DNA from 2 places in the Cereibacter azotoformans genome. Region 2 is predicted to be linked to the other one. Evidence: riboswitches for the same ligand, from Rfam matches in the RefSeq annotation. Region 2 holds a riboswitch; the other holds the start of a gene.
What was found. A riboswitch is a leader RNA that binds a small molecule or an ion and turns the genes downstream of it on or off. The one in region 2 is predicted to bind thiamine pyrophosphate.
Positions count from the first base shown of each region.

Region 1 (10,160 bases), 740 kb from region 2:
GCGACGCTCAACCGCTTCTTCTCGCTGCACTATCTGCTGCCCTTCGTGATCGTCGCCCTCGTCGCGATCCACGTCTGGGCCTTCCATGCCACCGGCAACAACAACCCGACCGGCGTCGAAGTCCGCCGCACCTCCAAGGCGGAAGCCCAGAAGGACGCGCTTCCCTTCTGGCCCTACTTCATCATCAAGGACCTCTTCGCTCTCGCCGTCGTCCTGCTGGTGTTCTTCGCCATCGTCGGCTTCATGCCGAACTACCTCGGCCACCCCGACAACTACATCGAGGCCAACCCGCTCTCGACGCCGGCGCATATCGTGCCCGAATGGTACTTCCTGCCGTTCTACGCGATCCTGCGCGCCTTCACCGCCGACGTCTGGGTGGTGCAGATCGTCCAGTTCATCACCTTCGGCATCGTTGACGCCAAGTTCTTCGGCGTGCTCGCGATGTTCGGCGCGATCCTCGTGATGGCGCTGGTGCCGTGGCTTGACACCTCGCCGGTGCGGTCGGGCCGCTACCGCCCGATGTTCAAGATCTACTTCTGGCTTCTGGTCGTGGACTTCGTGGTGCTCACCTGGGTCGGCGCGCAGCAGACCGACTTCCCCTACGACTGGATCTCGCTGATCGCCTCGACCTACTGGTTCGCCTACTTCCTGGTGATCCTGCCGATCCTTGGCGCCATCGAGAAGCCGCTGGCCGCGCCCGCGACCATCGAGGAAGACTTCAACGCCCACTACTCGCCGGAAACCGGCGGCACGAAAACCGTCGTGGCCGAGTAAGGGAAAGGACAGTGACGATGATCCGGAAACTCACTCTCACAGCCGTCACGGCGCTCGCCCTTTCGGGCGGGGCTGCGATGGCGGCCGGTGGCGCCGGCCATATCGAGGATGTGGACTTCGTGTTCGAGGGCCCGTTCGGCACCTTCGACCAGCACCAGCTGCAACGCGGCCTTCAGGTCTATACCGAGGTCTGCTCGGCCTGCCACGGGCTGAAGTATGTCCCGATCCGCAGCCTCTCGGACAAGGGCGGCCCCGAGCTGCCCGAGGACCAGGTCCGGGCCTATGCCACCCAGTTCACGGTGGTGGATGCCGAGACCGGCGAGGACCGCGACGGCGCGCCGACCGACCACTTCCCGGTCTCGCAGCTTGAGAACGCGCCCGACCTCAGCCTGATGACGAAGTCGCGCGCGGGCTTCCACGGCCCGATGGGCACGGGTCTCAGCCAGCTCTTCAACGGGATGGGCGGGGCCGAGTACATGTTCTCGATCCTCACCGGCTACCCGGATGAGCCGCCGAAGTGCGCCATCGACAACGAACCCGACGGCTACTACTACAACCGCGTGTTCCAGAACGGCGCGGTGCCGGACAGCTGCAAGGATGCCAATGGCGTCAAGACCGTGGCCGGCAGCTGGATCGCCATGCCGCCTCCGCTCATGGATGATCTTGTGGAATATTCCGACGGCCACGATGCCAGCGTTCACGCGATGGCCGAAGATGTCTCGGCCTTCCTGATGTGGACGGCCGAGCCGAAGATGATGGCCCGCAAGCAGGCCGGCTTCACCGCCGTGATGTTCCTGACCGTCCTGTCCGTCCTGCTCTACCTGACGAACAAGCGGCTCTGGGCCGGCGTGAAGGGCAAGAAGAAGACCGAAGCCTGATCCCGCAACGGATCGACCCGAAGGCCCCGCTCGCGCGGGGCCTTCGGCATTTCAAGGGCCCGATCAGGTGCCGAGATAGTGCCGCAAAGCGGGCGGCGGATCGGCAAAGAGCGCCTCGGTCTCGCGCGGCGGCTGGGCGAGACCCTCCGCCACCAGCACCGTCCGCCCGGCAAAGCGGCGGGTATCCTCGGGATCGTGGGTCACCATCAGCACCGTGGCCTGCGTTTCGGCGGCGATCTCGGCCACCAGCGTCAGCATCTCGGACTTGAGCGCGGGACCAAGGGCGGCGAAGGGTTCGTCCAGCAAGAGGATCGGCCGCGCCCGGAGGAGGGCGCGGGCCAGCGCCGCCCTCCCCTGCTGGCCGCCCGACAGCCGCCCCGGCCGCGCATCGCCGAGTCCCGACAGACCGACACGCTCAAGCGCGGCCTCGATCCGCTCCCTGTCCCGCGGTCCGAGCCGCAGCCGCGGCGACAGGCCGAGCCCCAGGTTTTCGCGCAGCGTGAGGTGCGGGAAGAGGTTCTGATCCTGAAACAGGATGCTCACCGGCCGCTCGCCCGGGGCCATGGGCCCGAGATCACGGCCCTGCCAGAGCACCCTCCCCTCCGCCAACGCGACGAAGCCCGCGATCGCCATCAGCAGCGTGGACTTGCCCCCGCCGGACGGCCCGATCACGGCCAGACGCTCGCCCGCGGCCGCCTGCCAGTCGGCGCTGAGGGTGAAGCTGCCGAGCCGCACCCCCACCCGGTCAAGATGCAGCATGGCGGCCTCCACGGTCAAAGATCCAGAACAGGGCAAAGCTGGTCAGCACCAGAAGAAGCGCCGCTCCCGCCGCCTGCTCGAGCCGGTAGGCCCCCATCAGACGCTGAACCAAGAGCGGCAGCGTGGCGCCGCCTTCCCCCGCGAACAGCGCGATCACGCCAAGATCCCCCATCGCCAGCGCCGCCGAAACCCCCAACGCAAAGCCGAGCGGTCGCCGCAGCCGGGGCAGCGTCAGCCAACGGAGCCGTGCCAGCCCGCCCAGCCCCAGCGCCTGAGCAAGTCGCCCGTAATCGGCCTCGAGCGCGCGGGCCTCGGGCGCGAGGATGCGGTAGGCGAAGGGCAGCGACAGGACCGCATTGACCAGCATCGTCACCGGCAGCGCGACCAGCGTCGGATTCAGGAACGGATGGACGGCTAGGAACAGCCCGGTCCCGAGCACGAGCGACGAGGCCGCAAGCGGAAGCGTGGCCACCAGCCCGAATCGCGGAGAGGCCAGCGCCAGAACCAACGCCCCGGAGACGGACAGGAAGGCCGAAGGCAGCGCCACCGACAGCGACCGGCCGGCAGCCGCCCAGACTTCGGGCGGCAGCTGGAACAGTCCGGGCAGCCCGCGCGCCGCGACCATGGCCATCGGCAGAAGAAGAAAGGCGGCCGCTGCTGTCAACACGAGAGCATCCGCCACTCGGCGCCAGCCACGCGGCGCAAAGGGCACGGCGGCGCGATCAAGGCCCGCTCCGAAGGCCGAGGGCAGGGCCACGGCCCCCGTGGCGAGCACCGCCGCGCCACAGATCGTGAATTGCAGCGCGGCCAGCAAGGCCGCCCGCCCCAAGTCGAACTCGAAGCGGAGCGCCTGATAGATCGCAAGCTCCACCGTCGTGGCCCTCGGACCCCCGCCCAGCGTCAGGGCGACGGCAAAGCTTGACAGGCAGATCACGAAGACCACGAGCACCACGCCCGGCAGCACCTCGCGCAGCATCGGCCGCTCGAGGTGCCGCGCGACGTCGGACGGGCCGAACCCCAGCGCCGCCGCGAGGCGGAACCGCTCGGATGGAATGGCGAGCCACCCCTGCAGGATCAGCCGGACGGCGAAGGGCATGTTGAAGAAGACATGCGCCAGCACCACCCCATGCAGCCCGTAGATCGAGAGGGGCGCCAGGCCCAGCGCCTCGAACCCGCGATTGAACAGGCCGGCCCGGCCGAAGACCGCGATGATCCCCAGCACGGCGACAATGACCGGCAGCAGGAAGGGCGCGCCCAGAAGCGCGATCATCAGCCCGCGGCCCGGAAAGCTGCGCCGCGCCAGCGCCCGCGCCACCGGAACGGCGAGCAGCACCGACACGAGGGACGAAAGCGCCGCCTGCAGGATCGTGAAGCGCAGCGCGGCCCAGTCGGCAGCCCCCAGCGCGCCGCCGCCCGCCCGCGCCATCACCAGCGCGAGCGGCCCCAGCGTCAGCGCGGCAAGGGCCGCGGCAACGATCAGCGCGCCAGCGCGTCTTGCCATTCGCGGAGGGCCTCCGGCCGCAGCGAGAGCGCCTCATCGGCCGAGAGAAGCAGCGACACATCGGGCCGGACCAGCGTCTCGAACCCTTCGGGCAGCCCGCCGGCGGGCAACCTGGCCGGATACATCCAGTTGGTCGTGGGCAGCACCGACTGCACCGGCTCTTCGAGCAGGAAGGCGAGGAATCGGTCGGCCAGCTCGGGCTGGTCGGAGGCGGCGAGCTTGCCCGCCACCTCGACCTGCAGGTAGTGGCCCTCGCGGAAGGGGGCCGCGGCCTTGCTGTCATCCTCTTCGGCGATCAGGTGGTAGGCGGGCGAGGTCGTGTAGCTCAGCACCATGTCGGCCTCGCCCTCGAGGAAGAGACCATAGGCCTCGGACCATCCCGGCGTCACCGTCACGATATTGTCGGCCAGCGCACCCCAGATCTCGGGCGCGCGATCGCCGTAGGCCGCCTTCACCCACATCAGCAGGCCAAGGCCGGGGGTCGAGCTGCGCGGATCCTGAATGACGATCCGGGCGTCCGAGGCGGCAAGCTCCTCGAAGGAGCCCGGAACCTCGGCCATCTTGCGATCATGGACGAAGGCAAACCACCCCCAGTCGAAGGGCAGGAACAGGGGATCGTCCCACGCCACCGGCAGATCGACCTCGACCGCCGCGCCATGGGGGGCGAAAAGCCCCGTGGCCGCCGCCGCCGCCGTGAGGTTGGTATCGAGACCCACCACGACATCGGCCTCGCTCCGCGCCCCCTCGAGCTGGAGGCGCGCCAGCAGCGCCGCGCCGTCGCCCGCCGCCACGAAGCGCAGGTCGCAGCCGCAGACCTCCTCGAACGCCGTCTCGACGGCCGGGCCGGGGCCCCATTCCGAGGTGAAGCTGTCGTAGGTCAGCACGGTCAACACGGGGGTTTGCGCCGCGGCCACCCCGGCCGTCAGCACGAAACCCGCAGCAAGCATCGGAAACTTCATCTCATCCTCCTCTCACGACGCGGGCGGAACGGGATGAGGAGCCATGCACCTTCCCTCCGCCGGTCCTAACCGGGTCAGGTTCAACGGGTTCGCAGCGCGCGTCTCAGCCCTTGCAGGCACCCCGAGGTGCCCCCGACCATAGCGACGCGGCCTGCCGCCGCAACAGGAAAGCCGGCCCGCCCGCCAGAATCCGGTTCCCCGGCGGCCGCATCTGCCCTATGGCTCGGCCCAAACGGGGACAGACGTCATGAGCTTCAACACCTTCGGCCACATCTTCCGCGTCACCACCTGGGGCGAGAGCCACGGACCCGCGCTCGGCGCCACCGTGGACGGCTGCCCGCCCGGCATCGCCATCGACGCCGAGGCGATCCAGCATTGGCTGGACCGGCGCAAGCCGGGGCAGAACCGCTTCACCACCCAGCGGCAGGAGCCCGACGCGGTGCGGATCCTGTCGGGCACATTCGAGGGCCGTTCGACCGGCACGCCGATCCAACTCATGATCGAGAACACCGATCAGAGGTCCAAGGATTACGGCGAGATCGCCCAGAGCTTCCGCCCCGGCCATGCCGACATCACCTACCACTGGAAATACGGGCTGCGCGACTATCGCGGCGGCGGCCGGTCCTCGGCGCGCGAGACGGCGGCACGGGTGGCGGCCGGCGGGATCGCACGGGCGGCCCTGTCCGAGCTGGTGCCGGATCTGCGGATCGAGGGCTACATGGTGCAGATCGGCCCGCACGCCATCGACCGCAGCCGGTTCGACCGGGCCGAGATCGAGCGCAACCCCTTCTGGTGCCCCGACCCGGATACGGCCGCGCTCTGGTCCGATTATCTCGACGGGCTGCGCAAGGCGCATGACTCGGTGGGCGCCATCGTCGAGATCCGCGCCTCGGGCGTGCCTGCGGGGCTTGGCGCGCCGATCTACGGCAAGCTCGACAGCGACCTTGCCGCGGCGATGATGACGATCAACGCCGTGAAGGGCGTGGAGATCGGCGAGGGCATGGCGGCGGCCTGCCTCACCGGCAGCGAGAACGCCGACGAGATCCGCATGGGGGCGCATGGCCCCGAGTTCCTCTCGAACCACGCGGGCGGCATCCTCGGCGGCATCTCGACCGGGCAGGATGTGGTGGTGCGCTTTGCCGTGAAGCCCACCTCATCGATCCTGACGCCGCGGCGCTCGATCACGACCGACGGCCGCGAGGTGGAGGTGGTGACCAAGGGCCGGCATGATCCCTGCGTGGGCATCCGCGCGGTGCCGGTGGGCGAGGCGATGATGGCCTGCGTTCTGCTCGACCACCTGCTCCTCGACCGTGGCCAGACGGGCGGCCTGCGCGGCCCGATCGGCGAAGCCTAGCGCCGAGCGGCCTCAGGCACGCGCGACAGCTGCACGGCAAGGATGCCCGCGGCGATCACGACGACGCCGACCGCGTCCCAGACCCCCATCCGTTCGCCCAGAAGCACCGCCGCCACGGCCACGCCGAAGAACGGGTTGAGGAAGTGGAAGGTGGCGGCCCGCACCGCCCCGATCCGGCCCACGAGGAGAAACCAGACCCAGGTCGCGAGCAACCCCGGCACGAGGGTCGTGTAGGCGAAGGCCGCAAGAAGGCTGAGACTCCAGGCAACCTCGAGCGGGGTCTCAATCGCAAGCGCCACGGGGGCGAGCGCGGCCGAGCCCACCAGCATCTGCAGCCCCACGATGATCAGCAGGTTGCCCCCCGACGAGGCCACCCGGACCGTGAGCGTCGCCGCCGTCAGGGCGATCACCCCCACGACGCAGAGGAGGAAGCCGAGCCCGTCCTCGCCACCCGAGAGCCGCGTGCCCATGATCATCACCACGCCCGTCATTCCCGCAAGCAGCCCCAGCGCCGTCAGCGGCCGCAGCCGCTCGTGCAGGAAGATCCAGCCCGCCAGCGCCACCAGCAGCGGCATGATCGAGGCCACGATCGCGGCAAAGCTGGCGCTGACCCAGCGCATCGCGACGAAGTTGAGCCCGAGGTAGAGCGCGTTCTGGCACAGGCCAAAGATCACCACGCCGCGCCACTGCGCGGGCGTCAGCCGGGCCGACTGGCCAAGCGCCGCACCGATGGCCAGCGCGATGAGCCCCGAGACGAGAAAGCGCAGCGACAGGGCGCTCAGGGGCGGCGCATGGGCCACGATGATCCGCGCCGAGGCGAAGGCCGAGGACCACATGAAGGCGAAGGCCAGGCCCATTCCGATGCTGCGCAGATCCATCCCGCTCCCCCCATGAAAAAAGGGCCGCCGACAGGCGACCCTCGGATGGCTGCCAAGGCCGAGCCCGAAGGATCAGGCGTTCACGCTGTCCTTCAGCGCCTTGGCGATCGTGAATTTCACCTGCTTGTCGGCGGCCTTGGTCACCTGCTCGCCGGTGGCGGGGTTGCGCACCTGACGCTCGGGCCGCTCGCGGCAGACGACCTTGCCGAGGCCCGGCAGCGTGACCGCGCCGCCGGCGGCCACTTGGCGGGCCACGATGGACGCGATCGCGTCGAGAGCCGCATTGGCCGTCTTCTTGTCCGCGCCCATCTCGTCAGCGAGTGTCGCCACGAGCTGCGTCTTGGTCATCGGTTTCGACATGAGAGTCTCCTGGTCTTGCCCCGCTGGACGCGGGGTCTGTTCCTGCCTCGGGGGGCTAATGCAAGGGCTACACCTTGTTTTGCAGCACAAATCAAGCCCTATTCCCGGCCTGCCCCCGCGTCAACACGCCTAGAGGAAAGCGGTTTCCTCGAAGCTGCGCAACTTTCGGCTGTGGATGCGTTCGATCGGCGTCTCACGCAACATTTCCATCGCGCGAATCCCGATGCGCAGGTGGCGGGCAACCTGCGTGCGGTAGAAATCGCTGGCCATGCCGGGCAGCTTCAGCTCGCCATGGAGCGGCTTGTCGGACACGCAGAGCAGCGTGCCGTAGGGCACCCGGAAGCGGAAGCCGTTGGCCGCGATCGTCGCGCTTTCCATGTCGAGCGCCACCGCCCGGCTCTGGCTCAGCCGCTGCACCGGCCCGGACTGGTCGCGCAACTCCCAGTTGCGGTTGTCGATCGTGGCGACGGTGCCCGTCCGCATGATGCGCTTCAGCTCGTAGCCCTGAAGCTGGGTCACCTCCTCGACCGCATCCTCGAGCGCGATCTGGATCTCGGCCAGCGCCGGGATCGGCACCCACACCGGAAGGTCATCGTCCAGGACGTGATCCTCGCGCAGATAGGCATGGGCCAGCACGAAATCCCCAAGGCTCTGCGAGTTCCGCAGGCCCGCGCAATGGCCCACCATCAGCCAGGCATGGGGCCGCAGGACCGCGATATGGTCGGTCGCGGTCTTGGCGTTCGAGGGGCCGACGCCGATGTTGACCAGCGTGATCCCCTGCCCGTCCGGCCGCTTGAGGTGGTAGGTCGGCATCTGCGGCAGGCGCGGCAGCAGGACGAGCGGCGTTTCGGGATCGGTGATCTCCTGATCGCCCGGCCCCACGAAGGCGCTGTAGCCGGAGTTCGGATCCGCAAGGGCCGCCCGCCCGATGGCCTCGAACTCGTCCACATAGAACTGGTAGTTGGTGAAGAGGACGTGGTTCTGGAAGTGGCGCGGATTGGTCGCCGTGTAATGCGTGAGCCGCGCAAGTGAGTAATCCACCCGCTGCGCCGTGAAGGGCGCCAGCGGCAGCGAGCCGTCGGGATGGCTGAGGCGCGAGCCGTTCACGATGTCGTCGTTGGTGGTCGCCAGATCGGGCACGTCGAACACGTCGCGCAGCGGGAACGACAGCACGCCGTCCTGCGGGACGGCGACCGAGGGATCGTTCGCCACCGCGAAATGCACCGGCATGGGCGTCGCCGACACGCCGATCTCGACCGGCACGCCGTGGTTCTGCATCAGCAGCCCGATCTGCTGGATCAGGTAGTTGCGGAACAGGTCGGGCCGCGTCACGGTCGTCGAATAGGTGCCGGGCTCGGCGACATGGCCGAAGCTCAGCCGGCTGTCGGCGCGGGTGAAGCTGGTGGTCGTCAGGCGGATCTCGGGATAGTAGGCCCGCACGCGCGAGGCGGGACGGCCCGAGGCGGCGGCGGCGCTGAAATGGCCCGACAGGAAGCGGGTGGACAGGGCGTAGATCTCCTCCAGCCGCCGGACCGCCTCGGCGGGGTCCGTGAAGCTCTCGGGGGCAGGCACATCGGGCACGAGTAGGGGAAGGGGCGCGTCGGTCACGGATCTGTCTCTTTCTGTCGCTGCCTCGCCGAAGGATGCGCAGGCTCATCGGCGGGGATCAAGCCTCTCCGCACCGGCGAGGGCGGACCCGTTCTCCTCTTGCGGCCCGCACCGGCCCTGCGGATAGTGGCGGCATGAAGACGTTGCTTTCCCTCGGACATGGCTATTCGGCGCAGGCGCTTGCGCGCCGGCTTCTTCCCGCCGGCTGGCGGGTGATCGGCACCACGCGGAGCGCGGCCAAGGCCGATGCCCTGCGCGCACAGGGCATCGAGCCGCTGCTCTGGCCCGGCGACCCCGGCCCGGCCCTCGCTCAGGCCACCCACATCCTCGCCTCGGCCGCCCCGGGCCCGGAGGGCGATCCGTTCCTCGCCACTCACGCTTCGCGAATGGCCGAGGCCCGGCCGGAGTGGGTGGGCTACCTCTCGACCACGGGCGTCTATGGCGACCATCAGGGCGGCTGGGTGGATGAGGACACCGCCCTCACCCCCTCGACCGAACGCGGCCGGTCCCGTGTCGCGGCCGAGCGCCAGTGGCAGGCGCTGGGTCTGCCGCTCCATATCTTCCGGCTTGCGGGGATCTACGGCCCCGGACGCGGCCCGTTCGAGAAGGTCCGCGACGGGACGGCGCGCCGCATCGTGAAGCCGGGGCAGGTCTTCAGCCGCATCCATGTCGAGGACATCGCGCAGGTTCTGGAGGCCTCGATCCGGCATCCCGAGCCGGGCGCGATCTACAATGTCTGCGACGACGATCCGGCGCCGCCCGAGGATGTGCTGGGCTATGCGGCCGAATTGATCGGCCTGCCTCCTCCGCCCGAGGTGCCCTATGACGAGGCCGAGATGACGCCGATGGCGCGCAGCTTCTACGCCGAATCCAAGAGGGTGCGGAACGATCGGATCAAGGAACGGCTGGGGGTCCGCCTCATCCATCCCGATTACCGCTCGGGGCTGCGCGCCCTTCTCGCGACGGGCGGCTGAACGGAAGGGGCCCCGCCCGGCGGGGCCCTGCCCGGGGTCAGGCGCGTCGGGCCAGAACCTCCACACCCAGCGTTTCCAAGGCCTTGCGCTCGATGTCGGCGGCGTTCAGGCCCGC
Region 1 covers NZ_CP090021.1:2,797,775-2,807,934, forward strand. Annotated here, with positions in the region: gene petB (cytochrome b) at 1-774, shown strand, start outside; gene petC (cytochrome c1) at 792-1,652, shown strand; gene LV780_RS14030 (thiamine ABC transporter ATP-binding protein) at 1,716-2,411, opposite strand; gene LV780_RS14035 (thiamine/thiamine pyrophosphate ABC transporter permease ThiP) at 2,398-3,912, opposite strand; gene thiB (thiamine ABC transporter substrate binding subunit) at 3,888-4,871, opposite strand; TPP riboswitch at 4,906-5,005, opposite strand; gene aroC (chorismate synthase) at 5,119-6,225, shown strand; gene LV780_RS14050 (DMT family transporter) at 6,222-7,103, opposite strand; gene LV780_RS14055 (HU family DNA-binding protein) at 7,176-7,463, opposite strand; gene LV780_RS14060 (AMP nucleosidase) at 7,593-9,071, opposite strand; gene LV780_RS14065 (SDR family oxidoreductase) at 9,206-10,045, shown strand; gene dxs (1-deoxy-D-xylulose-5-phosphate synthase) at 10,083-10,160, opposite strand, start outside.
Region 1: it holds a riboswitch for thiamine pyrophosphate, as region 2 does, so the genes downstream of both, thiB (thiamine ABC transporter substrate binding subunit) here and thiM (hydroxyethylthiazole kinase) in region 2, are expected to answer to the same signal.

Region 2 (10,160 bases):
TGCAGGAGTCGCGGCCCTGAGGCTGCCCGTCTTCACGACGGAACGTGACAGGCGGTCTCGCGCCGGCTTTGCTTGCCGGCGGTCACCGCGTATGCAGGCGAGCAGAGTTCAACAGGAGAGATGATGTTCGGTCTCGAACTTTCGGAACCGATGCAGGCGTGGACGGCGCTGGCGATCCTCGCCGGGATGCTGGTGCTTTTTGTCCGCGAGATCTATCCCGTCGAGGTGACGGCCATCGCGGGCGGGGCGCTGATGCTGGCGGTGGGCATCCTGCCGCAGGACGATCTGCTGAAGGTTCTCTCGAACCCCGCGCCCTGGACGATCACCGCGCTCTTCATCATCGTGGGGTCCCTTGTCCGGACCGGAACCCTCGATGCGGTGACGCAGCTTGCCATCCGCCACGCGGCCGATCGGCCGTTGCGGACGCTGGGCCTGCTGTCGGTGGTGATCATCGGCATGTCGGCCTTCATGAACAACACGCCGATCGTCGTGGTGATGATCCCGGTCTTCATGCAGATCGCGCGGCAGATGAAGATCTCGCCCTCCAAGGTGATGATCCCGCTGAGCTATCTCTCGATCTTCGGCGGGACGGTGACGCTGATCGGCACCTCGACCAACCTGCTGGTGGATGGCGTCGCGCGCGGCTCGGGACTTGAGCCCTTCTCGATCTTCGAGATCACGCCGCTCGGGATCGCGATGGCGCTGATCGGCCTCTGTTACCTGTGGTTCTTTGCGCCGCGCCTGCTGCCCGACCGGGACAGCATGGGGATGCTGCTCTCGGACCGGACGCGGATGAAGTTCTTCACCGAGGTGGCCGTGCCGGAGGATTCGGCGCTGATCGGCCGCAAGGTCGAGGAGGTGGACATCTTCAAGCGCGAGAGCCTGCGCGTGATCGACGTGCTGCGCGGCGATGCCTCGCTTCGCCGCAATCTCGGCGAGGCGGTGCTGGAGGCGGGCGACCGGGTCGTGCTGCGCACCCCGATGTCCGAGGTCCTCAGCCTGCAATCGAACAAGGAGCTGCGGCTGGTGGACAAGCTGTCCTCGGTCCAGACGCAGGTGGTCGAGGTGCTGATCACGCCGGGCTGCTTCATGGTGGGCCGGTCGCTTGGCGCGATGCGGCTTCGGCGGCGCTACGGCGTCTATGTGCTGGCGGCGCACCGGCGCAACCAGAACATCGGCCGGCAGCTCGACGATCTCGTGGTGCAGGTGGGCGACACCCTGCTTCTGGAAGGGGCGCAGCAGGACATCGAGCGGCTGGCCAGCGAGATGCAGGTGGTGGACATCGCCCAGCCGTCCGACCGTGCCTACCGCCGCAGCCGGGCGCCCGTGGTGATGGCGGTGCTGGCGGCGGTGGTGCTGCTGTCGGCGCTGAACGTGGCGCCGATCGCGGTGCTGGCGATGATCGGCGTGGCGGTGGTGCTCGTGACGCGCTGCATCGATGCCGACGAGGCTTTCGGCTATATCGAGGGTCGCCTTCTTGCGCTGATCTTCGGGATGCTCGCCGTCGGGGCGGGGCTCGAACATTCCGGCGCGGTGGGGATGATCGTGGGCGCGGTCGCGCCGCTGATGCAGGGTCTGCCGCCGTTCCTGCTGGTGTTCGTGGTCTATGCCCTGACCTCGCTCCTGACCGAGCTTGTGAGCAACAACGCCGTGGCCGTGATCCTGACGCCCATCGTGATCGGGCTGGCGGCCTCGCTCGGGGTGGATCCGCGGCCCTTCGTCGTGGCGGTGATGTTCGGCGCCTCGGCCAGCTTCGCCACCCCCATCGGCTACCAGACCAACACGCTGGTCTATGGCCCCGGCGGCTACCGGTTCACCGACTTCCTGCGCATCGGCCTGCCGCTCAACATCCTGATGATGGTGGCGATGAGCCTGCTGATCCCGCTGTTCTTCCCCTTCTGACGCAGGTCGCCAAGGCTTGCGGGGGGGGCGGGCGCTGGGCTATAGGCGCCCGGTATCAAAGGATCGGAGAGGGTCATGGCGGGCCATTCCAAATGGGCGAACATCCAGCATCGCAAGGGCAAGCAGGACAAGCTGCGCTCGAAGATGTTCTCGAAGCTGGCGAAGGAGATCACCGTCGCCGCCAAGATGGGTGATCCCGACCCCGACAAGAACCCGCGCCTGCGGCTGGCGGTGAAGGCGGCCAAGGCCGTCTCGATGCCCAAGGACGTGATCGAGCGCGCGATCAAGAAGTCGCAGGGTGGCGATGCCGAGGATTATTCGGAAATCCGCTACGAAGGCTATGGCCCGAACGGCATCGCGATCATCGTCGAGACGATGACCGACAACGTGAACCGCACCGCCTCGAACGTGCGCAGCTATTTCACCAAGTTCGGCGGCAACCTCGGCACCACCGGCTCGGTGAGCTTCATGTTCGACCGGGTGGGCGAGATCACCTACAAGCCCGCTGCCGGCGATGCCGACACGGTGATGATGGCCGCGATCGAGGCCGGGGCCGATGACGTCGAATCGGACGAGGACGGCCACTGGATCTATTGCGGCGACACGAGCCTCAACGAGGTGTCCGAGGCGCTGGAAAAGGTGCTGGGCGAGAGCGAGGAAGCCAAGCTCGTCTGGAAGCCGCAGAACCGCACGAACGTCGATCTGGAAACCGCGCAGAAGCTGATGAAGCTGATCGATGCGCTGGAAGAGGACGACGACGTGCAGACGGTGACCGCAAACTTCGACATCCCCGAGGATGTCGCGGCAAGGCTCGACGCCTGAGGCGGGCTGCGCGAGAGGCGCCGCCCTCCGCAGGTCTTGCGCGGGGGGCTCGTGTGCCGGGGTGGGGTGCGCAACGGTTCGGCCTTTGCCGAAACCGGGGCGGCTTCTTGATGATCTGCCCTTGCGATGCCTTGGGAGATCGGGTTGATTGCCGGCCATGAGCGCCTTTCCCGCAGATGCGAGCCGGACCCGCACGCTGGAAGGCGTGCTCTGGATGCTGGCCTCCGGCCTCAGCTTCGTGGCGGTGACGGGCATCGTCCGCTATCTGGGCACCGACATTCCGGCGGCACAGGGGGCGTTCCTCCGCTTCGCCTTCGGTGTGCTGTTCCTGCTGCCGACGCTGATCCCGGTGCTGCGGGGCGGCTTTCCGCCCGGCGCACTGAAGGTCTATTCCCTGCGCGGCCTCGTGCACACCTTCGCCGTGATCTGCTGGTTCTACGCCATGGCCCGCATTCCGGTCGCCGAGGTGACGGCCATCGGCTACCTGAACCCGGTTCTGGTGACGCTGGGGGCGGCGCTCTTCTTCGCCGAGCGGCTGGCGCTGCGGCGGGTTCTGGCGGTGGCGGTGGCGCTGGTGGGGGCGCTGATCGTGCTCCGGCCCGGCCTGCGCGAACTGTCTTCGGGGCACCTGTCGCAACTCGGCGCGGCCTCGTTCTTCGCCGTCAGCTACCTGCTGGCCCGCAGGCTGTCGGACGTGGCGGGGGCGGGGGCGATCGTGGCGATGCTGTCGCTGACGGTGACGGTGGGCCTGCTGCCCTTTGCGCTGCTCGTCTGGGTGCCGGTGGGCGCGACGCAGCTTCTGTGGCTTGCGCTCGTGGCCGTGTTCGCCACGCTCGGCCATTACTGCATGACCCGCGCCTTTGCCGCGGCCCCGCTGACGGTGACGCAACCCGTCACCTTCCTGCAACTTGTCTGGGCCACGTTGCTCGGGGCGCTGGCCTTCGGGGAACGCATCGACCCCTTCGTGCTTCTGGGAGGCGGGATCATCATCTCTGCCATCACCTACATCACCTGGCGCGAGTCGGTGCTGAAGCGGCGGGCGAGTGCGTCCATTGCGAAAGATGCCTTGGGTTGAAATTTACAGTCTGGAATGCGGCTGACAGACAGGCCGCACAAGGGAAAGGACGGCTTTTTCCATGAAGATCGCGATGATCGGCACGGGCTATGTGGGCCTTGTATCCGGGGTCTGCTTCTCCGACTTCGGACATGAGGTCGTCTGCGTCGACAAGGACCCGGCGAAGATCGCCAAGCTGAAGGACGGCAAGGTGCCGATCTTCGAGCCCGGGCTCGAGGCGCTGATGACGCGCAACGTGGCGGCGGGGCGGCTGTCCTTCACGCTCGATCTGGCCGAGGCGATGCGCGACGCCGAGGCGGTCTTCATCGCCGTGGGAACGCCGACGCGGCGCGGCGACGGGCATGCCGACCTCACCTATGTCATGGCCGCGGCCGAGGAGATCGCCCACACGCTCCGGCATTATGCGGTGGTCGTGACCAAATCGACCGTGCCGATCGGCACCAACCGCAAGGTGGCCGAGGTGATCCGCACCGCCAATCCGGCCGCCGATTTCGACGTGGCCTCGAACCCCGAATTCCTGCGCGAAGGGGCCGCCATCGACGATTTCATGCGCCCTGACCGCGTGGTGGTGGGGCTGGAGTCCGAGCGCGCCCGGAAGATCATGGCCGACATCTACCGCCCGCTGTTCCTGCGCGACTTTCCGGTGGTCTTCACCGGCCTCGAGAGCGCCGAGATGATCAAATACGCCGCGAACGCCTTCCTCGCGACCAAGATCACCTTCATCAACGAGATCGCGGCGCTCTGCGAGCGGGTGGGGGCCGACATCAAGGCCGTCTCGAAGGGGATGGGCCTTGACGGGCGGATCGGCAACAAGTTCCTCCATGCCGGGCCGGGCTATGGCGGCTCGTGCTTTCCCAAGGACACCAAGGCGCTCGCCCGGATGGGGCAGGACCATGCCTCGCCGATCCAGATCGTCGAGACCGTCATCAAGGTCAATGACGAGATCAAGCGCCGGATGATCGAGAAGATCGAGGATCTCTGCGAGGGCTCGTGCCGTGACAAGGTGATCACGGTGCTGGGCGTGACCTTCAAGCCCAACACCGACGACATGCGCGACGCGCCCTCGCTGACCATCGTCCCGGCCCTGATCGGCGCGGGGGCGAAGGTGCGGGTGGTCGATCCCGAAGGGCGGCGCGAGGGCGAGCATCTCCTGCCGGGCGTACGCTGGATGGACGATGCCTATGCGGCGGCCGAGGGTGCCTCGGCGCTGGTGATCCTGACCGAGTGGAACGAGTTCCGGGCCCTCGATCTGGGCCGGCTGGCCCGAGTCATGGCCGAGCCGAAGATGGCGGACCTGCGCAATGTCTATGCGCCGGCCGAAGTGACCCGCGCCGGCTTCAAGGAATATGTCGCGGTCGGTCGGTCCGAGGGCTGAGTGAATGGGTGATCGGGTTCTGGTGACGGGCGGCGCGGGCTACATCGGCTCGCACGCCTGCAAGGTGCTGAAGCGGGCCGGGTTCGAGCCCGTGACGTTCGACAACCTCTCGACCGGCTGGGAACAGGCGGTCCGGTTCGGCCCGCTCGCGCGCGGCGACCTGATGGACCGCGCCAGCATCGACGCGGCACTCGAGGAATGGAAGCCCGTCGCGGTGATGCATTTCGCGGCCCTGTCGCTGGTGGGCGAATCGATGCGCGATCCGGCGACCTACTGGCGGGTGAACGTGAACGGCGCGCTGAACCTGCTCGAGGCGACCGTCGCGCAGGGCGTGAAGAACTTCGTCTTCTCCTCCACCTGCGCGACCTACGGCGATCAGGATGGCGTGGTGCTGGATGAAGACACGCCGCAGCGCCCGATCAACGCCTATGGCGCCTCCAAGCGCGCGATCGAGGAGATGCTGGCCAATTTCGGCGCTTCCTTCGGCCTGAACCACACGATCTTCCGCTATTTCAACGTGGCCGGCGCCGATCCCGAGGGCGAGGCCGGCGAGCAGCACGAGCCCGAGACCCATCTCATTCCGCTGATGCTGGATGCGGTGGCGGGCAAGCGGCCGGCGCTGACCGTCTTCGGCACCGATTATCCCACGCGCGACGGCACCTGCATCCGCGACTATGTGCATGTGATGGATCTGGCGCAGGCGCATGTGCTGGGGCTGAACCGGCTGCTTCAGGGCGGCACCAGCCGGGTCTTCTGCCTCGGCACGGGGCGCGGCTTCTCGGTGCGCGAGGTGATCGAACAGTCGCGCGCCGTCACCAACCGCGAGGTGCCGATCGTGATCGGCGCGCGCCGGGCGGGCGATGCGGCCGCCCTCGTCTGCGGGTCGGAGCGTGCCGTGCGCGAACTCGGGTGGGAGCCCGAACGGTCCACCCTGCCGCACATGATCGCCGATGCATGGCGCTGGCATCAGGCCCCGCGCTTTGAGCAGTGAGGATGAGAGAGTGACCGATCCGGTCGGAGACCGCCTGGCCTTGGCCTGCGAGGTGGCGGCGGAAGCCGGCCGCCTCGCGCTTGACTTCTTCGCCCGCCGCGAGAGCCTTGCGGTCGAGGCCAAGGCGAGCCCCCAGGACATCGTGAGCCGGGCCGACCGCGAGGTCGAGACGCTGATCCGGCGCCGCCTCTCGGAGCGCCATCCCGAAGACGGCTTTCTGGGCGAAGAGCACGGGGCGCAGGCGGGGACATCCGGCTTCACCTGGGTGATCGACCCGATCGACGGGACCGCACCCTTCCTCGCCGGTCTGCCGCACTGGTGCGTGGTCCTTGCGCTTCAGCAGGACGGCCGCACTGTGGCGGGCGTCATCGAGCATCCGCTTGCGCGCGAGACCTTCACCGCCCGGCGCGGGGGCGGGGCCTTCCTCAACGGCGAGCGGCTGCATGCGCGCGCCGATCTGCGCATCGGCAACTGCAACGTGGCCCTCGGGGCGAGCCATCGCACGCCGCCCGACGTCGCGGCCGCGCTGGTGCGCGAGCTGATGCGGCGCGGCGGAATGTTCTACCGCAACGGTTCGGGCGCGATCATGCTGGCCTCGGTCGCCGCGGGCCGGCTGGGGGGCTATTACGAGCCGCACATGAACCCCTGGGACTGTCTCGCGGCCATGCTGATGGTCGAAGAAACACAAGGGCTGGCTTCCCCCTTTCCCGAAGACGCAAGCGGTGGCATGGTGCTCGTCGCCGCACCGAACGTGTGGGAAGATCTGACAGCCGTTGTGAAGGCAGCAGAGGGACAGGCAGGATGAAGGTCATGATGACCGCCGCGCTTCTTGCAGCGGCGCTGGCGCTGGGGGGCTGTGGCGGAGGCGCCACGTCCACGGAAGGGCGCGGCGAAGGCTCGGGCCAGCCCGAGGTGATGCGGATGGTGAGCGACTATGCCAGGCTCTACCAGGTTCCGCCGTCGCTGATGCACCGGGTGGTGCGGGGCGAAAGCGGCTACAATCCGGCGGCGCGCAACGGGCCCTACATGGGGTTGATGCAGATCCATCCCCAGACCGCGAAGACCATGGGCTACAAGGGCGAGGCCGAGAGCCTGCTCGACGCGCGGACGAACCTGACCTACGGCGGCAAATATCTGCGCGGCGCGTGGCTGGTGGCGCGCGGCAACGAAGAGCGCGCGATCCAGTGGTATCGCAACGGCTATTACTACGAGGCCAAGCGCCTTGGGCTGCTCGAAGAAACCGGCCTGCGCTGATCCGGCAGGCCGCGCCCTTCGGCAGCGCGGGTCCATTCGCGCTTCGTGATACGCCCGGCCCGGGGCGCCACCGCGCCCGCCTGAAGAGACTTGCGCCGCGCGCTCGCCTCGCGGTATGGCTTGGTCAGTGACAGGGGCGTCCGGGACATAGCCGGGCTGAGAAGCACCCTTCGAACCTGAACCAGGTCATGCTGGCGGAGGAAGTCGCGGTGCTGCAGGTCCTGTGCCTGGGGTCATTTCGTCTCCTTCCGTCATGGAAGGAGCAAGATGGATCGCTGCGGAGCCTATCTCGACACCATGCGGAGCACGGCGCCGCTGGTGCAGTGCATCACAAACTTCGTCGCCATGAACGTCATGGCCAACGTGCTGCTGGCGGCGGGCGCCTCGCCCGCGATGGTGCATGACGCCGAGGAATCGGGCGAGTTCGCCGCCATCGCGCAGGTGCTGACCATCAACCTCGGCACGCCCAGCCCGCGCTGGGTCGAGGGGATGGAGGCCGCGGCGCGCGGCGCCGTCGCGGCCGGGCGGCCCTGGGTGCTCGATCCGGTGGCGGTGGGGGCCACGGCCTTCCGCCGCGGTCTCGGGGCGCGGCTTCTGGCGCTGAAGCCCACCGTCATCCGCGGCAACGCCTCGGAGATCCTGGCCCTCGCCGGCGCCGAAGCGCGGGGCAAGGGCGCCGACAGCGCCGACACGGTGGCGGCCGCCGAGGCCGCCGCGCAGCGCCTTGCCGAAGGGTCGGGCGCCGTGGTGGCGGTGACGGGCCCGGTGGATTTCGTCACCGACGGCCGCCGGGGCATCCGGTGCGGCAACGGACATGCGCTGATGCCGAAGGTCACCGCGCTCGGCTGCTCCCTGACCGGCATCGTCGGGGCCTTTGCGGCGGGCGGGCCCGCCTTCGAGGCCACCGCCGCGGGGCTTGCCTTCTTCGGCCTTGCGGGTGAGGAGGCGGCGCGCCGGGCCGCGGGGCCGGGCAGCTTCCAGGTGGCCTTCCTCGACGCGCTTCATGCGATGACGCCCGATGATCTCGATCGCGGCGCGAAGCTGGAGGCGGCATGAACCTCACGCTCTATTTCGTGACGCCCGACGGCGCCGCGGATCCCGAGGCGCTGGCGGTCGCGGCGGTGCGTGGCGGGGCCACGCTGGTCCAGCTCCGCGACAAGCGCCGAAGCGACGCCGAGCTGGTTCCGCTGGCCCGGCGGCTGATCGCGGCCCTCGATCCGTTCGGAGTGCCGCTGATCGTGAACGACCGGGTCGAGGTCGTGCTGGCGGCGGGGGCGGCGGGCCTTCATGTGGGGCAGGGCGATCTCGGCATCGAGGAGGCGCGGCGGCGGATCGGGCCGGACCGGCTGCTTGGCCTGTCGGTCGAGGCGCCCGGACATCTGCAGGCCCTGCCGCTGGGGATCGTGGATTATGTGGGCGTGGGGCCGGTGCGGGCGACGGCGTCCAAGCCCGATCATGCGCCGCCCATCGGGTTTGACGGGCTCGCGCGGCTGGTCGCGGCGGCGCCGGTTCCGGCCGTGGCGATCGGCGGGCTCGGCGCGGGCGATGCGCGGGCGGTGAAGGCTGCGGGGGCGGACGGGCTGGCGGTGGTGTCGGCCATCGGCTCGGCCGCGGACCCCGAGGCGGCCGCGCGCGCCCTTGCCGAGGAGTGGAGACAGGCATGATCCCCAACATCCTTTCCATCGCGGGCTCGGACCCGTCGGGCGGCGCAGGCATACAGGCCGACATCAAGGCCATCGGCGCGAACGGCGGCTACGGGATGGCCGTGCTGACCGCGCTCACGGCGCAGAACACGCGCGGGGTGACGGGGGTCGAGCTGGTCGCGCCCGCCTTCGTCACCGCGCAGCTTCGCGCGGTCCTGACCGATGTGCGCACGGATGCGATCAAGATCGGGATGCTGGGAACGGCGGCCATCACCGAGGCGGTGGCGGCCGAACTGGCCGGCCAGAGGGCGCCGGTTGTCCTCGATCCGGTGATGGTGGCCAAGGGTGGCGACCGGCTGCTTGCGGCCGAGGCGGTGGCGGCGCTGCGCGAGCGTCTGATGCCGCTGGCGCGGATCGTCACCCCGAACCTCCCCGAGGCGGCGGACCTGCTGGGCGAGGCCGAGGTGTCGGACCGGGCGGGCATGGAGCGTCAGGCGCGGGCGCTGCTGGCTCTGGGGCCGGCGGCGGTGCTGCTCAAGGGCGGCCATCTCGCGGGCGAGGACTGCCCCGACCTGTTTCTGGATCGGGACAGGATGGAATGGCTCGTGGCGCCCCGCACCGACACGCGGAACACGCACGGGACGGGCTGCACCCTGTCGTCGGCGCTCGCCACGCATCTCGCCCTGTCGGGCGACGCGCTCGCCGCCTGCCGGGCCGCCAAGACCTACGTCTCGGGCGCCATCGCCGGGGCCGATGCCCTGTCCGTCGGCAGCGGCCACGGGCCGACCGATCACTTCTTCATGCTGAGGAGCCCTGAATGAAACGCGCAGCCCTCTTTGCCCTGCTGCTGCCTGCGCCCGCTGTGGCCCAGCCGCTGACCATCGCGCTCGACTGGTTCGTGAACCCCGATCACGGGCCCATCATCGTCGCCGAGCGGCAGGGCTGGTTCGACGAGGCGGGCCTCGAGGTCGAGATCGTGGCCCCGGCCGATCCGGCCGATCCGCCGAAGATGGCGGCCTCGGGTCAGGTCGATCTTGCGATCACCTACCAGCCGCAGCTCTACCTGCAACATGCCGAGGGGCTGCCCCTCGTGCGGGT
Region 2 covers NZ_CP090021.1:519,157-529,316, forward strand. Annotated here, with positions in the region: gene LV780_RS02580 (TIGR00282 family metallophosphoesterase) at 1-20, shown strand, start outside; gene LV780_RS02585 (SLC13 family permease) at 124-1,902, shown strand; gene LV780_RS02590 (YebC/PmpR family DNA-binding transcriptional regulator) at 1,978-2,724, shown strand; gene LV780_RS02595 (DMT family transporter) at 2,882-3,799, shown strand; gene LV780_RS02600 (UDP-glucose dehydrogenase family protein) at 3,861-5,174, shown strand; gene galE (UDP-glucose 4-epimerase GalE) at 5,179-6,165, shown strand; gene LV780_RS02610 (inositol monophosphatase family protein) at 6,176-6,970, shown strand; gene LV780_RS02615 (lytic transglycosylase domain-containing protein) at 6,967-7,419, shown strand; TPP riboswitch at 7,542-7,639, shown strand; gene thiM (hydroxyethylthiazole kinase) at 7,687-8,475, shown strand; gene thiE (thiamine phosphate synthase) at 8,472-9,083, shown strand; gene thiD (bifunctional hydroxymethylpyrimidine kinase/phosphomethylpyrimidine kinase) at 9,080-9,883, shown strand; gene LV780_RS02635 (ABC transporter substrate-binding protein) at 9,880-10,160, shown strand, end outside.